3 regions of the Peribacillus sp. NPDC097895 genome follow, and region 2 is predicted to be linked to each of the others. Evidence: riboswitches for the same ligand, from Rfam matches in the RefSeq annotation. Region 2 holds a riboswitch; each other region holds the start of a gene.
The links. Region 2 has a riboswitch for S-adenosylmethionine ahead of ACQKMH_RS16430 (5-methyltetrahydropteroyltriglutamate--homocysteine S-methyltransferase). Riboswitches for the same ligand answer to the same signal wherever they lie in the genome.

Region 1: another riboswitch for S-adenosylmethionine. It lies ahead of ACQKMH_RS11210 (Na+/H+ antiporter NhaC family protein); the one in region 2 lies ahead of ACQKMH_RS16430 (5-methyltetrahydropteroyltriglutamate--homocysteine S-methyltransferase).
Region 3: another riboswitch for S-adenosylmethionine. It lies ahead of ACQKMH_RS22970 (sugar ABC transporter substrate-binding protein); the one in region 2 lies ahead of ACQKMH_RS16430 (5-methyltetrahydropteroyltriglutamate--homocysteine S-methyltransferase).

Annotation. Positions count from the first base shown of each region.
Region 1 covers NZ_JBNNSH010000001.1:2,333,111-2,339,767, forward strand. Annotated here, with positions in the region: gene ACQKMH_RS11195 (Na+/H+ antiporter NhaC family protein) at 1-958, opposite strand, end outside; gene ACQKMH_RS11200 (LysR family transcriptional regulator) at 1,080-1,952, shown strand; partial or broken gene ACQKMH_RS11205 (dihydrofolate reductase) at 2,023-2,409, opposite strand; gene ACQKMH_RS11210 (Na+/H+ antiporter NhaC family protein) at 2,996-4,312, opposite strand; SAM riboswitch class I at 4,503-4,610, opposite strand; gene ACQKMH_RS11215 (SOS response-associated peptidase) at 4,922-5,593, opposite strand; gene ACQKMH_RS11220 (hypothetical protein) at 5,654-5,809, opposite strand; gene ACQKMH_RS11225 (DUF3953 domain-containing protein) at 6,121-6,324, opposite strand.
Region 2 covers NZ_JBNNSH010000003.1:29,256-35,912, reverse strand. Annotated here, with positions in the region: gene ACQKMH_RS16440 (hypothetical protein) at 329-853, shown strand; partial or broken gene ACQKMH_RS16435 (MFS transporter) at 955-1,458, opposite strand; gene ACQKMH_RS16430 (5-methyltetrahydropteroyltriglutamate--homocysteine S-methyltransferase) at 1,510-2,613, opposite strand; SAM riboswitch class I at 2,696-2,796, opposite strand; gene ACQKMH_RS16425 (hypothetical protein) at 2,986-3,423, shown strand; gene ACQKMH_RS16420 (glycerol-3-phosphate responsive antiterminator) at 3,616-4,158, shown strand; gene ACQKMH_RS16415 (MIP/aquaporin family protein) at 4,378-5,202, shown strand; gene glpK (glycerol kinase GlpK) at 5,226-6,657, shown strand, end outside.
Region 3 covers NZ_JBNNSH010000006.1:88,436-95,092, forward strand. Annotated here, with positions in the region: gene ACQKMH_RS22965 (GTPase domain-containing protein) at 1-2,681, shown strand, start outside; SAM riboswitch class I at 2,779-2,884, shown strand; gene ACQKMH_RS22970 (sugar ABC transporter substrate-binding protein) at 3,000-4,112, shown strand; gene ACQKMH_RS22975 (sugar ABC transporter ATP-binding protein) at 4,168-5,670, shown strand; gene ACQKMH_RS22980 (ABC transporter permease) at 5,672-6,657, shown strand, end outside.

The sequences.
Region 1 (6,657 bases), on a different contig from region 2:
GCATGTTTGTGCCTTCAAATATTCCCGCATAGCAAGATGAGATCATGACGATCAGTATTGATTGTAACATTGTTAATATCCCACCTCCGTGCAAAATATCTGTGATACTACTGGCAGAATCTATTTTATAACCAAAAATCATAAAATGAATTAGCTCACCGACGGATTTAGACTGAAATAGGATACTTTCGACAAAAGCGATAATGATGCTAACAACCAACGCAATTCGTACATCCATTTTAAATACGACGAATAATAAAATTACAATTGCAGGAATTAGAATAGCAGAATTCAAATTATAGTAAGCTCGAAGTTCAGTACTAGTATCAAGAAAACCAATATGAAGAGGATTCTTCACTGATAACATCAGATAAATACCAATAACTATGATAAACGGTACAATTGTAGTAAAAAACATTCGTTTTAAATTTACGTAAAGATTGGTTTCTGTCAAAATTGCAACCAAGTTGGCACTAGAAGACAACGGAGAACTTCTCTCACCAATATAGGCGGCTGTTATAATGACACCGGCAGTTAAATCTAAATTAATATGGCTTGCTTTAGCCATTATTATAAATACAATACCAATTGTTCCAACTGTTCCGAAGGATGAGCCAATTACTAATGAAACTGCACAAGTAATAATAAAAGCTGAAATAATAAAGAAGTGTGGGTTAATAATCTTAATTCCGTAGTAAATAAAAGCAGGCACCGTTCCGCAAGCCATCCAAATAGCTGTTGAAGCTCCTAATAGGACCAGAAGAATATAAATTTGATTAGTTTTAGAAGCCCCTTTCAAAACCATTGATAGAACGTCTTTTATATCGAACCCTCGTTTAAAGGAAAGAAACGATAGGATACCTAATCCCAATATAAGAGGGTACAAAATGTTAATGTTTTTGAAGATGCTAAAAATCAGCATACTAAATATAATTAAAAGTGAAACGAATATATCCATAAAACTCTCTCCCTTATTTATAACAATTAGTTTTATTTTACTAAACATTTATTTATAATAAAAATATCTAAATAATATAGAATTAATACTCATTTAGAATAAATTAAGGTCGGAGATGTTTATGATGGATATTAAACAACTGATTTATTTTTTAGCTATTGCTGAAGAAGATAGTATAACCAAAGCAGCAGCCCGATTACACATGGCTCAACCACCACTTAGTAAACAGTTAAAAATGTTAGAAGATGAATTAGAGGTGAAACTGTTTGAAAGAAACACGAGAAATTTAAAAATTACGGACGTAGGGAAAAGGCTGCAATACAGGGCAAAGCAGATTATAGAGTTAACTGAAACAACAATCAGTGAATTGAAGGATTACGATGAAGGAAGTCGTGGAACATTACGAATTGGGACGCTTGCCTCTACTGGCGATGCTATTTTGCCTATACGAATATATAACTTCAATCAGTTATATCCTAATATTAGTTTTCAAATTAAACACCGTAGTACACCAGAGATTTTAGATATGTTAAAAAAAGGATTAATAGATATTGGTATCGTTCGCACTCCCATCAATTCAGAATATTACGATTCAATTCTCTTGCCTGAAGAACCTATGGTTGCAGTGACAGCTGGCACACCATTATGGGAAAAAAATGAATCATCCATAACCCTCTCTGATCTAGCAGATCAGCCATTACTTGTACTTAATAGATATGAGAATATAATTACGCAGGCGTGTCGAAATGCTGGATTTGAGCCTAATATACTTGGGAAAATTGATGATACTAAATCAATTCTACTCTGGGCAAACCTAGGCATAGGAACGGCAATTGTTCAGCGAGATTGGCTAGAATTATTTAAAAATGCTGATTTAAAGTATAAGGAAATATCAGAAGCATCATTAGTTACGCAGACTGCCATAGTTTGGATGAAAAATCAGTATATGTCCTCTGCCTCTCGTCACTTTCTTGAAACATTTCTTACAGACTGAAATTTAAAGGCGGTCATTATCCATTCTAATTCTATTTTATTTAACCAGGAGGTGTGATAATCATCTTAAACTAGACTGCACCGTTAGATGTATAAAGAAAAAGCGCCCTTTCATAAACATGAAAATCGTAGTTATAAGGATGTTTGTCATTCATAACCCCTTCAAAAGATATTTCATTCCATTTATTGAAATTAACTTTTGGAAAAAAAGTATCTCCTTCGAATTCATGATGAATTTTTTCAATATACATCTTCTCAACATAAGGGAGAACATATGATCAATCTGTTCTCCCTCGAAAATAAAAATCTCTTCTTCATCTTTAAATAACTCAAAATCATCTTCGTTTGAATAGGTAATTTCACAAGAGACAAAGTTAAAATCTTTGTCTCTTGTCAAAAAAATATTCCTACTGTCAGGTAAAGCCCTCCGATGACACGAGGCTCTTTCTACCCAATATGTACTTTCCATCTATAGTGCTTTATCCACAACATTTGGTTCGTCCTTTAGAGTTGACTCCTTATACTATTCACAATCCATATTCCTATCAGCAAAGGAAAAAAACTTTACAACTAGAATCAATCAGTGTCTTATATATAAAAAGGGTATTTCCAAGTCGTAAAACGACTTAATTAAGAGCACTAATAGCCTAGTACTACATTAAATAATTCACAATTGTGGCAGAAGAGTTGCATTTTTTCCTTGCCGCAATGCATTTTCAGATGACACAACCACCCTCTTTTGCTTTTCTACCATAAGACTTTATGCACTCCTATATTGGTCTAAATTTGTGAACCAACGTGAATGCGTACGGTTTTACAAAACAGTCACTAATGGTTACTTGGATCGTTCTCCTTTGGTTTACCGAATATAAAACAAAAACCGCACGAGTGAAAAAAACACTGTGCGGTTAAATATATAATAGTTTCAAGGATTGGCGCGTCTTCAAAGGAGAAACTGTGGCTATATTGCATTTCTTCCGCTTCTCCCATACATCTCTTAGTTCTTGACCCCCTGTATCTAATGATTCAGGGGGTTGTTTCATTTTAAGAAGCACGTTTCTTCGTTACATCTACTCCCGCCTGAAATCGTGGAAAACCAATCAAGATCGCTATTACTCCACAAACGCCAATTAAAAGTGGGTAATATGAATATGGCAAGATGCTAATCGGAGAAATCTTTGCTACCCCCGCCGCTACCAGAAGCTGGGCCCCATATGGAATTAACCCTTGGATACAACAGGCAAAAACGTCAAGCAGGCTCGCGGATTTACGGGGATCAATCCCATACTTTTCAGCAATATTTTTGGCAAGAGGTCCGGCAATGATTATTGAAATCGTGTTATTGGCCGTTGAAAGGTTCGTCAAACTAACAAGCCCGGCAATGCTGAATTCAGCGCCTTTTTTTGTTTTACTATTTCGGGTCACGACTTGGAGAAGATAATCAATGCCGCCATTATGCCTGATGACAGCCACCATACCTGCAATCAAAATGGCCAGGAAAGAGATTTCATACATTCCCGCCATCCCCTCTCCCGTTTTTTGAATGACATCCAACAGTTTATAACTGCCATCCGCCATACCGATAATTCCTGCAAATACTATTCCAGTGGTAAGAACCAGGAACACATTGACTCCTGCCAATGCTGTGATCAATACACCAAGATAAGGAAGGATCTTCACCCAATTATATGAATGTTGGGAGATGGCGGCTTGTTCTCCCATCGTTAACATTCCAAGGATGACACATGTGATGATGGCAGCAGGTAACACGATGAAAAAATTCACCTTAAACTTATCCTTCATTTTAGTGCCCTGGGTACGAACTGCCGCGATTGTCGTATCTGATATGAAGGATAGGTTATCACCAAACATCGCACCACCGATAACGGCGGCCATTGAAAGGGCAAGCGATATGTCAGTTTGCTCACTAATTCCCACCCCTATAGGTGCAAGCGCTACAATCGTTCCCATACTTGTCCCCATTGATAAAGAAATAAAACAAGCGATAATGAAAATCCCTACCATTAAAAGATTTTGCGGAAAAACCGCTAGGGCAAGATTCACCGTTGATTCAACTGCCCCCATGCCATTTGCAACTTCTGAAAAAGCGCCGGCCAAAATGAAAATGATAACCATTAACATAATATTGGAGTCCCCGGCACCTTTACAAAAGATTTCAACCTTTTCATTGAAAGACTCTTTTCGATTCATTGCCAATGCGGCGGCTGATGCAATTGAAATCGCTACAATCACAGGAAATGAATAAAAATCTCTTGTAATGACCCCTGAACCTATAAATAAAATTAGAAAAACGACAAATGGGATCAACGCCCATGGATTCCCTTTATTGTTTGTACTCATGATGAACACCTCTTTTTATTTTTCCCATGACATGTGTCACAGCTCTTATTCTTTTAACAGCTTTCGCAAATTCCCCCTATTAAAAGATGATAATATCCCAGTCATGGAAGAATGCTTAAAAAACTGTAAGCAAAAAAAGACCCCTTCTTTTAAACACAAGAAGAGGTCTTTTAATTTATAAAAAACACCCTCCTTATCTTTCAGGCGAGAATCTGCCTGCTGGATTTGGCACAGCACTCCTATTAAGTCTGCTGCCGAGACATCTTCGGGCCAGTCCCTCCGTCTCTCTTGATAAGAAGATTTACATTATATAGTGAAAATAATATCAAATGTCACGATGTCCTCAGGATAGTGCAGGCTGGAAACTTGCCGAAACCACTCTAAGTATAGACGAGTCCACTCTCTGAAAGTGACATCGAATGTCAAAATGAAAAGTAAATATAAGAGTACAGCATTTTGTCTATTATCGCAAGGTTAAGTTAAAAATTATTTCACATGATTAAAAACGGATTTTTATAAGTGCAGTAAATAAGTTTTATTAACATTACACTACCTAATATCGCCATTTATTGGGAAGGAATGAATATAAAAAAGAGGTCTAAAGACCTCTCAACAAATTTGTTGTATTAGGTTAGGTGAATTATTTTTAGTCGAGTTCACATCAGTCGATACTTCAAATGCTTCCATCTGTTCCGAATCGAATGACTTTAAATATTGCTGCAGATAGGCCGCATCATTAATGGATGGATTCAACCAATCTTTTTCATCTTCCGGTTTAAGGATGACTGGCATTCGATCATGAATGCTGGTCATTAGCTCATTAGGAACGGTTGTTATAACAGAGCAAGAATAGATACTGATGCCTTCGGGAGATTTCCAGGATTCCCAAAGACCGGCCATTCCAAATGGAGCATGATTCTTAAGTTTTATTCGCATCGGTATTTTTCGCTCGGGTGTCTTCTTCCATTCATAAAAAGAGTCAGCGACTATCAAGCATCGTTTCTTCTTATACGCATTCTTGAAGCTTGCCTTCTCAGCAATGGTTTCTGCCCTTGCATTGATCATTTTGTAACCCACTTTTTCGTCTTTTGCCCAAAAAGGAATGAGTCCCCACCGAAGATATCCAAGTCGATTCCTAGTTCCGTCATTAATGACGGAGAGCACGGAGTGGGAAGGTGCTATATTATAACTGTATTGGTATTCCTCATCAAATGATCCTTGGATTTCAAACCGTTCTTTTATTTCTTCAATGTCAGTGAAAAGGGTGAAACGTCCACACATAATATCGCCTACCGTATAAAGATTTATTACAGTGTAACAAATGGAACGGGCGGGCACAAATCAGCGTTCTAAAATCCTGATGTCGGTAAATGGTTGATTAAATAATTCACTGGAAATTAAAAGAGTGCCAAGGACTTCTCTTTCATCTTCAGCTTTAATGATTTCTGACAAAATTAAAGTACTGCCATTCCTGACCGTTACATTATATTCATTCATAAGATCCCCCCTCATAAGACTAGATGGTTGTTATTATAAACCAAAAAACCAGAAGTATCAGTATTGAACTTTGGTAGAGTCATAGTTAATCCTCTTATGGTGAGTCTGCCATAGATGTTCCTTTAAATACTGTTGCTCCAAAGGTTTAATCAATCGTAGTAATGCCGGGACCGTAAATCCTTGTACGGAAGCGTTACATTTACACGTACGTAAAAAAGACTATCCATGAATTTAGTGAAATATGTTAATTTCATGGATACTAAATGATATAGCACTCGTAGGATTCTTGATTATAATTGAAATAGCGTGCTTTATAAATTGGCTTTGTTAAACATTAATGTTGATTTTTTGAACAAATAAAAGAGACCACTTATTGTGGTCTCTTTAGTGCATCCTATGGAAGCAAAGAAAATAAATAAAGAGATAGCAATATTCATATACCCCCAAAATCCTTTTCTGTCTTTTTGAAGTTCGGCTAATCCTGTCACCAACATAAGTGCCCCAAGGAAAAACACTTAATACGCCTGGACACCAGAAACAAAAGAACTAACATTAAATGATGCTAGTAATGCAAAATCCAATACAAGCACTCCCATAAACACAGACCAACCTCATATTTTTAAGAAGTAGTAGTATTGAAATCTCCGGTCCTCCTAACCTTGGGGGGATTGGTATCAAAATTTTCTTTCAGACTTATTAATTTAACGCCTTAGTTTTCAAATATATACAAGATTGATAAGCTCTCTCGTACACAACCTTTAAAAACTTTTAGTTATCACTACCAGACATTTACTCTGCTAAGACCTTCGTACATTGATATTGTTTAAGCATATCTAATTGTCGATTTA
Region 2 (6,657 bases):
AATTAAGTGGGCGGAAGGCCGAATTAAAGGGAGGAAGGCCGAATTAAAGGGAGGAAGGTCGAATTAAGTAGGCGGAAGGCCGAATTAAAGGGAGGAAGGTCGAAATAAGTAAGAGGAAGGCCGAATTAAGTGGGCGGAAGGCCGAATTAAGTAGGCGGAAGGCCGAATTAAATTAAAAATGGCTAAATGGTTCTTAAATCGATGTTGAAAATCAATAAATAATGTTGTGAAAAATTACTAGTTATAACTAGTTTGGACTGGGTATTAGTGTATCATCCTTGTAAAAAGGTTCATAAGAAAATTTCTTTGATAAGGATGGTGGATTAAAATGTTTGGTCTCACTGATATCATTAAATTTCTATTTTCCTTTTTTTTGATTATGCCAATCGTTACGCTGATACATTTGAGCGGGCATATCTTCTTTGTGACGATTTTTGGAGGATCTGAAAAGAAAATCTTGATCGGTTGTGGTAATAAACTTTTCGCCTTTCGGAACATAGAGGTAAGGAAATATTATTTTTGGAATGGGACTTGCGAGTTCAGAGGATTGAAACATGATAATCGATTGACGAATATGCTGATTTATTTAGGGGGGGCTACCTTTAATTTAGTCAGTATGTTGATCATATATAGCTTAGTGTATCAGAATATCTTGGAAAGCTCGGTAATCTGGTATCAATTCATATATTTTTCCTTCTATGTAATGTTTTTCTCCTTATTTCCGATGTATTTTTCGGACGGGTCGCCTAGTGATGGGAAGGCCGCAGAATTGGTCTTGAAGAACAAGCTGGAAGATAGGGTGACCGATGATATATTTGTGAAGAAAGTGGATGATGAAGATAGCTGCAAGTAAAAAGGGGACGTGCTGATGGACGTTCTTTTTTTGTTGCTTTCAGCTTTAGGATCCATCATAAGGCTATTATATCGCCTTATGATGGATGTTTATATAACGTTCTAAGATTTTATGGACTCTACTATTTCACTGCTTGAGGATGAACTTGAAAGGACCAGAACAATGACCATGGCAATGGCAACGCCTGTTGCACCGATCCAGGTTATGGAAGAAAGGGATACTTGTTCTACAGCAACACCGCCAATTCCAGCACCGGCCGCCATGGCCAATTGCATCATCTACTGATTCAGACCGAGCATGACTCCTGATGATTCAGGCTCAAGGGTCGCTAAATGATATGGCTGTGTCGGCCCTGATGACCATGCTGCGAACGACCATAATGTAAGGATTATCAAAACGCCCATCAATGAATTCGTAACGATGGATAACATGATGATCATCACAATATGCAGCGCCATACCGCCAATTAGTGTAAATGATACACCCCATCGATCCATACTATATCCGCCAAACTTTGATCCGATCAGGCTGGCGATGCCGAATATAAGCAAAGCCGTGCTAAGTAGAGAGTCACTTATCCCTGATACGGATAGCAGGTAGGGGCTGCCGATTAGGTTGTTCGAATCCTGTAAATCAGTAATAATGTCGCCGCCTCGTCATTCCCAAACTTCTTTTGCTACATCAACGATGAATTTCAACTTCTCCCATTGTTGTTCTTCCGTAAGCTTGTTGCCATGATGGGTGGAAGCGAATCCGCATTGCGGGCTTAAGCATAGTTGTTCGAGGGGAACGAATTGTGAGGCCTCTTTAATGCGTGCCTTAACAGCTTCCTTGTCTTCAATTTCCCCATTTTTTGAAGTGACGACTCCCAGAACGACCCGGGCCCCGCCGTTTGGAATGTATTCCAATGGTTTAAAATCCCCTGAGCGGTTATCGTCATATTCCAAGAAGAATCCCTCTACTTTTTCTTTTGCCAATAATGTTGGGGCTATGCGTGCATAACTTCCTTCAAATGCCCACGTTGACTGGTAGTTTCCACGACATAAGTGTGTCGTGACGACCAAATCCTCGGGTTTTCCTTCCAATGCACCATTAATTACACGCAGTGCTAAATCGATTAATTGTTCTCTCGAATATTTTCCATCTTTGAACTGAAAATCTGGAGCTGAAAGTCTGGCAATATATACATCATCCAATTGAAGGTAACGCACACCTGCTTCATAAAAGGCTTTCAAAGCAGCTTGATACGCTTTAATGACATCATTTGCATAGTCCTCGATATCAGGATAGATGTCTTCATTATGAACACCGGCAGCAAACAATTGATTGGGACTGGGAATGGTTTGTTTGGCAACGGCACGTCCGTCCACTATTTTGTTCAATTCAATAAAGTCATGAATGAAGGGATGCTCGGGATTGAATGAAACCTTTCCTGTATTGCGAACATTATATCGCTCAGTTTGCACCCCATCGAATGTAAGACCTTTTTCAGTTACATATCCCTCGATGCCATTTAAATGTTCGAGGAAGTCAAAATGCCACCAAGTTCGTCTGAACTCCCCATCCGTCACGGCCTCTAATCCAACTTCAATTTGTTTATCGACAATCAATTCGATTTCTTCCGTTTCAACTTCACGAAGTCGCTCCGCCGAAATGGTACCTTCCTTCAATTGCTTTCTAGCTATATGTAAACGATCTGGTCTTAATAAACTTCCGACATGGTCCGCTCTAAATGGTGCTTTCGTTAATGTGATTGACATGTTGCATACCTTCTTCCCTTTGATAAAATAAACACCTCTTCTTAAAAATAAGAAGAGGTGTTGGCAACAAAGCTATTTACTCTTCTTATCTTCAAGTTTTACACTTCTGGAATTAGCACAGTACATGAAAAGTCTGTTGCTGAGGTATCAAAGGGCCAGTCCCTCCACCTCTCTGGATAAGAGTTGTCTATTAAATTAATTATGACTATACAGGGAGTTATGATAAAGGTCAAGGGTAGAGGCGGAAAATTTAGAATATAGCGATTATTCATAGTAGCTTTGCATGATGATTAACCACATTGGTGAACCTGGCATATGCTATAACCCACGCATGCGAGGTGGGTTATTGAAAGTCAGAGGGGGAAAGCCGGGATGAATACATTCGATCACTTTAATGTTTTTGGGAATGGTATACCGATAAAGGTAACTGCATCCATGCTAGAGAGAATTATAAACATGAAATCTAATGAGCAGAAAATAAAAGTCGAGATTACGCCAAAGCATATAGTGCTTTGGGGAACGACGGAAGTGAAAAAAATGATGTTTAAGAAAAATGTACCTTTCCGGATTACAATAAAACCGGTTCACGTTGATAATAGAACGATTTCATTTGAATTAGTGGAAATGAAACCTATTGATAGGAATTTCATTAATCATAAGATATTTAACAGACCGCCATTTTTTGAATTTGAAAATAGAATGATCAAAATGAATGTGAATGCTTGGAATATCGTGAGAAAAATCCCCGTGGGCACGATTAAATCGTATGAGCTTGTCGAAGGTGCATTGAAACTGAAAATCTCTTTATGATGAATCATCTTTAGGGGGATTTTACATACATTCTTCCCCGTACTGTATTGGGGATACCAGGTATGTTAGTGTAAGGATATGGTGACAAGTGATTCTTCGATAAGAAAAAATGTGTTTGATAAATCAAGCACTTTAAAATATACTAAAAAACTTAAAGTTTAGAGTTTTTCCGGGACATAAGGGGGAAAATGGATGGACCAGAAGATTTTGCCTGCCTCTGCAAGCATGAAGGATTTTGAAAGATTTCTAGATAGTTCCTATGAAATTGGTGTGTTTCTTGACTTGCATATTTCCCAATTGAAAAATGTAAGCATGATGGCCAAGCAGCATAATAAGAAAATGATTTATCATGTCGATTTAATCCATGGCATAAGAAGTGATGAATACGCGACAGAATTCATTTGTCAGGAGTATCACCCCTATGGGCTGATTTCGACAAAATCAAGCGTTATTTTGAAAGCGAAGCAAAAGGGAGTCATTGCCATCCAGCGAATCTTTTTAATAGACTCACATGCGCTGGAGAAAAGTTATAAGCTGGTACAGAAAACGAAGCCGGATTATATCGAAGTATTGCCGGGCGCAATGCCATGGATGATAAAAGAAGTGAAAGAACGATTACAAACTCCCATTTTTGCAGGTGGTCTTATACGGACTTCGGAAGAAGTCCTGAATGCCCTTGAAGCGGGAGCGTCCGCAATCACCACTTCCAAAACTGAATTGTGGGATATCGTCTAATAGGGTCAAAAGTCAAAAAAATTACAGAAAAAAGAATGAATCTTTCAGAAAATATTTGACAGCGTTTTCATAAACTAGTATATTTTGAATTACAAGTTAATACATGTGACGGAGATTAGGAGATTCACACCAGACATACTCATTTATTGAGGATAGTTCTGTTGTGAATCTCCTTTTATTTGTTGGTAAGGCATCATTCTATAAGAGGAGGGGTCATGTATGACTCCATTTTGGGGAGAAGTAGTAGGCACGATGATTTTAATTTTATTTGGTGCAGGTATTGGGGCAGGATCCTCCTTAAAGGGATCTTATGCCAAAGATGCTGGCTGGATTGTCATCACGATTGCATGGGGATTGGCTGTTACAATGGGTGTCTTTGCAGTAGGCTCCATAAGTGGAGCACATTTAAACCCGGCTGTTACAGTAGCATTGGCTATCAATGGAGATTTTCCTTGGGCTGATGTGCCAGGGTATATCGTGGCACAAATGATTGGGGCGATTATAGGCGCGACTCTAGTATTTTTGCATTATTTGCCTCACTGGAAAGCTACGGAGGATCCAGGTACAAAGCTTGGTGTGTTTTCAACCTCACCAGCTATCCCTCATACTTTTTCAAATCTTTTAAGTGAAATGATTGGTACATTCATCCTTGTTCTTGGCTTATTATTTATTGGAGCCGGCAAGTTTACAGAAGGTCTGAATCCATTTGCTGTCGGTTTATTGATTGTTGTTATCGGGATGTCGCTTGGAGGAACAACAGGCTACGCCATAAACCCTGCCCGTGACCTTGGACCTCGTATTGCTCACTTCCTTCTGCCTATACCGGGTAAGGGAAAATCGAATTGGGGCTATGCATGGATTCCGGTTGTTGGCCCGATTGTCGGTGGAGCGCTTGGAGCTGTCTTCTATAAAGCGGTGTTTTTAGGTGAAGTGACGACAATATTTTGGACTGTTCTAGGAGTAAGCCTGATAATATTGGTATTAGCATATGCTTTTGGAAAAAAGCAGTCACGTGAGTTAGAAATTAGCAACATTGCTAGTTAAAAATAAAAGGGGGGAAACGCATTATGGAAAAATATATCTTATCTTTAGATCAAGGAACAACAAGTTCGCGGGCGATTCTATTTAACGAAAAGGGGGAAATCGTACATTCTTCCCAGAAGGAATTCACTCAGTTTTTCCCGAAACCAGGCTGGGTCGAGCATAATGCAAATGAGATTTGGGGATCGATTCTAGCGGTCATTGCCGGTGTACTGTCTGAATCCGGTGTCAAGCCAGAGCAAATTGCCGGTATCGGGATTACTAATCAGCGTGAAACGGCAGTCGTTTGGGATAAGGAAACAGGAGCACCTGTTTATAATGCCATCGTATGGCAGTCCAGACAAACAAGTGAAATCTGTGACGATTTGAAGGGAAAGGGATTAAATGATCTATTCCGGGATAAAACGGGTTTGCTGATAGATGCTTATTTTTCAGGTACAAAAGTGAAATGGATCCTCGATAATGTGGAAGGTGCACGACAAAGAGCGGATGAAGGCAAGCTGTTATTCGGGACCATCGATACTTGGTTGATTTGGAAGCTTTCAGGAGGCAAGGCCCATGTAACGGATTATTCAAATGCATCACGGACACTGATGTACAATATCCATGAGCTGAAATGGGATGAGGAACTGCTGGAGATATTGACTGTACCAAAATCGATGCTGCCGGAAGTTAGGCCATCCTCTGAAGTGTACGCACGTACGATCGAATATCATTTCTTCGGTCAATCGATTCCGATTGCCGGAGCGGCTGGTGATCAGCAGGCAGCATTATTTGGCCAAGCCTGCTTTAATGAAGGAATGGCTAAAAATACGTATGGCACAGGCTGCTTCATGCTCATGAATACAGGTACAAAGGCTGTAAGTTCAGAGCACGGACTATTGACGACCCTTGCTTGGGGATTGAATGGGAAGGTTGAATATGCACTGGAAGGCAGTATATTCGTTGCTGGCTCGGCAATCCAATGGCTGCGAGATGGTTTGCGGATGCTTAATGACGCCAAGGACAGTGAAGCCTATGCAAAACGAGTGGAAAGTACGGATGGAGTATATGTAGTGCCGGCTTTTGTGGGTCTCGGGACTCCGTATTGGGACAGTGAAGTACGGGGAGCGGTTTTTGGTTTGACGCGCGGTACTTCCAAAGAACATTTCATTCGTGCAACACTAGAATCACTAGCGTACCAAACGAAGGATGTCCTTGATTCAATGGAGGCGGATTCAGGCATCGAGCTACAGACATTGAGAGTCGATGGCGGGGCAGTCAAGAATGATTTCTTAATGCAATTCCAAAGCGATTTATTGCGAGTGCCTGTCGAAAGACCAACCATAAATGAAACCACGGCACTAGGGGCTGCGTATTTAGCTGGACTGGCTGTTGGATATTGGAAGGATCAAGAAGAAATCTCCCGGCAATGGGCGGTAGACAAAACCTTTAACACATCCATGGAAGAGCATGATA
Region 3 (6,657 bases), on a different contig from region 2:
ACCCCATTCAAGCTTTGGGTGAAATGTTTCTCGTGGAACAAAAAAAGGAAAGAGCAGATTTAACGGCAATTCGATTTGCTCAGGGTGAAGTATATTTTCAGCACCACGACTATGAAGCAGCCATTTTTAAATGGGAAAACATAGAAGGGGAACTTGGTTCATGGGCGAAGAAAAACATCGCTGATGCTTATTTTGAACTGGAAATGTATTCAACCGCAGAGGATATCTATAAATCCGTCGATACGAATGAAACGGTCTTGAAAACAGAGGTTCTTTTACAACTGTTTTCACTGTACATAGTAGAATCCAGAAATGATCTGGCTTCCAAAGTGGTGAAAGAAGCAGTCGAGTTTCAACCGGACTACCCGAATGTCACGGAAATTGCACGCGCCTTTTTTGAAGAACAAAAGGATTGGAACAGTGCGGTGGTATTGGCGGCGAATGAAAGTATCCGTACAGAATCAATGGGCTGGTTCGATGTGCTGAAAACGTATATCCAGCAGGGGGTTGCCCAATCGATGGATCCGGATTATTTTTCAACGGTCCTAGGCTCGCTATACACACTCGACCAGGGTCGTTTCGAAAAGGTGACGGTTGCCCTTTGGAAAAATTATAAATATACGGATTCTTATTTCGAATGGCTAAGAGTGATTAATAACTTGATAGATACCATCGAATTAAACAACGCAGATGTATGGGATGAGCTATCCGTCTATTATCGGGATGCATATGCAGGTCTGCTGGAAGGAACGCACCTAATCAAAGATTTAAGTCCTGTCGTACCAAGGTTACTGGAAAACTGGCTGAAAATCGCAGATGGGGAGCTATCGCTGTTTGCAGCGGCATCCGCGTTGTCCTGGAATGAAATCTTCCCGGATACGATCAATGCGCTGGTCATTCAGGATGCAGAAAGTCTGTTGGTGAAATCCCCTAAATTGGGAGGCGGACTGGAAGCGGGGGAAAAACTATTCAATTCCATTATCCAGTGGGCTGATGAGAATGATTTAAGGGTTGGCAATAAGCTTAATTGGATGGTCGAAGGTCTTAAGGATACCGGAAATTTCAATCTTCTACTTGTGGGAAGTACAGGAAATGGCAAGACATCCTTTATTCAGTCAATAGTTGGGGAGAGTATTGCTGCCGAAGATCATTCGTCCCTAGTAAGTGTCAAAGACGGGGATGACTTGGAAATCCTCGAAATTACCGATACAGATCGCAAAGCTGTCATGGAGTTAACTGAATTGGATGAAACACGCCGTCAGCGCGGGACGATTGTCGATGTTACCCTTATTAGTGATTACCTCAGAAATAATCGTCTGCGATTATTGGATACACCGGGGTTCAATGGCGAAATAAGCGTGGAATCCGACTTCCAAAGCTATTTGCATGGCAGTGATGGCCTGATGTTCGTTCTAGATGCCCGGGCGCCATTCACCGGAAGTGAACGGGACCTGTTATTGGAAATTCAAATGATGGCCCCGAAACTTCCGATTCATTTCTTATTAAATAAAATGGATACGATATACAGTGATCAAGTCGCAGTTCGAATGGAAGACGAAACATGGGATAAAGTGAATGCATACTTCCCGAATGCGAAAGTATTCGCCTTCTCCAAACTTTATGACAGCAAGCAGCAATTGAAGGACCTTTCAGTTTTCCTTCAATCGAATTATCAAGATGATAATTGGAAAGAAAAAAGGTCTGAAAAAATCCTTGCTTTCATTCGTAAAACATTATCTAACCTGTTAGAAAAACGGGCAGCTAATGAGCGTAAATGTGAGCACTCCATTTCTTGGAATGAACAGATGGAAATCAAACTAAATGGAGCGGTCAACCAACTGGCTGATTTGGAAAAAGAAAAAAGTGAGAATATCATAAGGTCATATCGTTCGCTTAAAGATGAAGTGAAAAATCAACTTTATTCCAAAATTCCTGAATTACTGAGGGATTGTTCTAAATCGTTAACCGAAAGCAGTGATTTCAGTCAGGTCCATATACAGTTAAACCAGGAAATGAATGAGCGGATCCAAGCATTCATATCTGATAAAATCATGCCGCAGTATTACCGTTCCCTTCAAGATTGGATTGCCAGTTCCCAAATGGAATTCGCACAAAGCCAACAATTTATGGATGAGATGAGTGCTGGTTTCAATGAATTATACAAAGAAGAACGAATTACGCTTGCAGGTGACTTCAGAGTATTGGATGACTGGCGTCGTGATGCCGATCGGATGACAAGCAGTATCCGCATCGATGACGTTAATATCCTTATGCGCAGGACTCCATCACAATTGCTGCTTAAAGGAGCAGGAAAGCTGTTTGGGGCGATACCGCAAAATAAAGCCAATATGTACAATCGTTATAAGAAATACCTGGAAAGTGAAGATTACCTGGATGTTGCTGAGATGATCACTGAACGTTTCCTTACCCAATTCGGGTTGTTTGAAAAATCCCTGGATCGTGACATTGCACTTTTCTATCGCAGTTCATTTGCCTTACTTCAAAAAACAATTGAACAAACGCAGACTGAAATTAAAGACTACCAGGCAGCATTGGAGCATATGAAAGAAAATCCGGAAGTTTACCGTGATCCAATCACTTTGTTTGAAGTGAAATTACGTCAGTTGGAGAGACTTGAAAAAATTGAGAAAAAACGTCTAGCCCAACTGCAAAGAAAATAAAAAATAAACAGAAACATTTCAAATATTCAAAAATCTATTGACTTTATGACTATATCCCGATAAAGTGATAATTACGAAAAACGTATTACAATATATTCTCTTATCAAGAGTGGCGGAGGGACTGGCCCTAAGATGCCCAGCAACCGTTCCATTAGGAATTGGTGCTAAATCCTGCAAAACAGAAATGTTTTGACAGATAAGAGAGGGACAAGTCTGCAAAACAGCTGATCAAACCTCTCTATACTAGAGAGGTTTTTATTTTAGGATTTACACCAACTTGATTGATGCGAATAATAAGAGATTTTAGGGGGGAACAAGATGAGAAGGTCTATTAAAGGGGTATTCGTTTCAGCCATCGCTTCGGCTTTGCTATTAACGGGGTGCTCAACAGGGCAGAGTTCTACAGAAGCGAAGAAAGAAGAAAAGGTATCATTTGAAAATGTACCGGAAAGATTTGCCGAAGGGGAAGGAGCCAAAATCAAAGTGATCCGTAAAATTGGCGGAGATGATCATACGGCTCAATACTTAGCCGGAGCGAAGGAAGAAGGAGAAGATTTAGGGTTTCAAGTGGATACATATACAGCCAATGGAGATACGGCTAAATTCCATGATGCCATCGCCCAGGCTTTGGAGGAAGATTATGACGGCTATATCATCTCCCATGGGGATGATGCAGCGACAGTGAATGACGTTCAAAAGTTGGTTGATGCAGGTAAAAGCGTTGTCACCTTCGATTCTATTAGTGATCTATCCAAAATAGACGGTGTGACATTAACCTCACAGGATGATGAGGCGCTGGCAACACTCGCTTTTGATAAATTGATAGAAGAACAGAAAGGTAAAGCTTCAATTGCCTATCTTTGGGTGGATGGTTTCCCTCCAATGGTAAGACGAAACGCAGTCTATCAGGAAAAATTAAAAGAAAATCCTGGGATTAAAGAAGTCGAAAGATTCGGAGTGGCATCAGCTGATACTTCCGTTCAGACACAGAATGCAGTAGCCGCAATGCTGAATAAATATCCTAAAGGAAAATTGGATGCAATATTTGCAACATGGGATGCCTTCGCTATTGGAGCGGCACGGGCTATTAAAGAAGCAGGCCGGGATGAAGTGAAGATATATGGAATTGATGTATCAAATGCAGATCTTCAGGAAATCCAATCAGCTGATAGCTCATGGTCCTACACGGCAGCAGTCGATCCCAAATTGATCGGTGCAGTGAATATGAGGTTATTGGCAAAAAAATTAGCGGGCGAAGAAACGCCGCAAACATATGACTTAAAGGCTTCACTAATTTCACAAAAGCAAATCCAAGCTTCAAAAGAAGCGGTAAACATGTCCAATCTATCTGGTATTGTCGATGGCTGGGGTGTATCAGCAGAATTTGAAGAGGATTGGATGAAAGTTTTGAAAGACCATTATAAAAAGTAAAAAGAGACACTCTCTTTCAGTAGAAGGGAGTGTCTGTTCAATAGGGGGGATGGACATGGGCACACAACTAGAAATGAAGAAGATCTCGATTGAGTTTCCTGGGGTAAAGGCGCTAAGTGAAGTTGATTTTTCTGCACAATCAGGGACAGCACATGCATTGGTCGGTGCAAACGGAGCAGGGAAATCGACGTTAATGAAAGTTTTATCAGGAGCTCATGTTCATTATTCAGGTGAAATTTTTTTAAATGGGATGAAGCAGGATATCCGTTCGCCAAAGGAGGCGCAGGAACAAGGCATTCAAATTGTGCATCAGGAAGTAGATACCGCACTGATCCCCTATTTAACGGTTGGGGAAAATGTAATGTTGAATGATATGGTCCAAAACATGGGCAAAAAACAGATGGTACATTGGAAAGAGCTGCACAACAAAGCCTCTTATATTCTTGATGATATGAAAATTCGTGTCTCTTCAAAAAAGCTGGTAAGAGACCTTACCTTGGCTGAAAAACAGATGGTCCTGATAGCGAGGGCCGTTTCGACAGAATGCAAATTCTTGATTCTCGATGAACCAACTGCTCCGTTAAGTCATACGGAGACGACAGAACTTTTTCGAATTGTAAATGAATTAAAGCAAAAAGGTGTGGGAATCATTTTCATTTCCCATCGTCTCCCTGAGATATTTGAAATCTGTGAGGAAATTACGATCATGAGAAATGGAGAGCGTGTCACTTGTCGAAAAATGGAGGAAATCACGCGAACCGAAGTGGTCGAGAGTATGCTCGGGAAAACCATGGATGAACAGTTCCCTGAAGTGAATTCTTCGATTGGACAGGTTGTACTGGAAGTGAAGGGATTGTCAGATGCAGCGAAAGTTAAAAATGTTAGCCTTCATCTAAAGGCAGGCGAGATAATCGGCTTGGCAGGGCTGGTCGGTGCTGGGAAAACGGAGCTGTGTAAAGCCCTTTTCGGTCATACTTCGATCACAGCGGGTGAAGTCGTCCTGAATGGCCGAAAACTTACTTTGAAATCGCCGCATCATGCAGTGAAAAGCGGACTGGCACTAGTACCGGAGGAACGCAGGAAAGAAGGAGTCCTTGTTCAGGAAACGGTTACGGCAAACTTGACTGCAGCCAGTATCGGCAAATTCTGCAAGACATTCAGCTTCGTGGATCGTAAGGCCGAAAAAGAAAAAGCGAAGGAACTGATTGCGAGCCTCGACATTAAAACTCCTTCAGGGGAAGTGAGAGTCGAAAACCTTTCAGGTGGTAACCAGCAAAAAGTTGCCATTGGGAAGTGGTTATTAGCCGATGCGGATGTATATATATTCGATGAACCCACAAAAGGGGTCGATGTTGGAGCTAAGAAGGATATATTCGAATTGATTGCACAGCTTGCGAGAAATGGGAAAGCCATCATATATGCATCATCCGAACTTTCCGAAATCATTGGCATCACCAATCGGACATATGTGTTATATGACGGGAGCACTGTCATTGAATTAGAAACGAGCAAAACCAGCGAAGAAGAACTACTATTCTATTCTACAGGAGGAAAATAGGATGAGCGTACCCATTCCTGTTACACAGACAGCGAAAGCAAAGAAAAAAGTGGACCTGTTCGACTTTTTCTATAAATACGGCACAATATTGACAATCATCATTTTGATTGGCATCTTTGCCCTGTCCAATCCGTCTTTCATTCAAACCAATAACCTGATTAACATCCTACGTTCCATATCAATCGTTACCATCATTGCGATCGGCATTACGATATCCTTAACGGTGGATGGCTTCGACCTTTCCGTCGGTTCTGTCGCATCATTGGCAAATGCTATCGTCATATCAATGTTCGTCTGGTTTTCACAGGATACATTGATTGCCATTTTATCTGCAATCGGTGCTTCAATTGTCGTAGGGGCCTTGAATTCATTCATGATCGTTAAATTGAGAATCCCCGATATGCTGATGACATTGGCTACTATGTTCATTATCCAGGGCATTGCCCTTACCTATACAAAAGGGGCGACGGTTTCGCAAAATATGGTCATGCCCGATGGAACGTTTGCTACTGGACTGATCAGTCCGCTTTTCGCAAAAATTGGGCAGGTACCATGGATCATATTGATCATGGCAGTCATTGTGATAGCGACCCATATCTTTTTGACTTATACGAAGCATGGTCGCTATATGTACATTATTGGGGGAAATAAGGAAGCGGCGAGACTTTCCGGGATATCGGTAAATAAATACAAAGTGCTTGCCTATCTGCTTTCAGCACTACTTGCGGCGATTGGGGGAATTGTCCTTGCTTCAAGGGTCATGACATCAGAAATCAATTCAGGATCCCCCTATTTAATGGACGCTGTTGCAGCAGCCTTCATTGGTTCCTCCGTTTTGGGAGCGGGAAAACCAAATGCCTTTGGAACCTTTGTTGGTGCAGTTCTTATCGGAATCCTTCAAAATGGGCTGATCATGATGTCTGTGCCCTATTATGCGATGGATATCGTCAAAGGTACAGTGCTGGCCCTTGCGCTCGCGGTAACTTA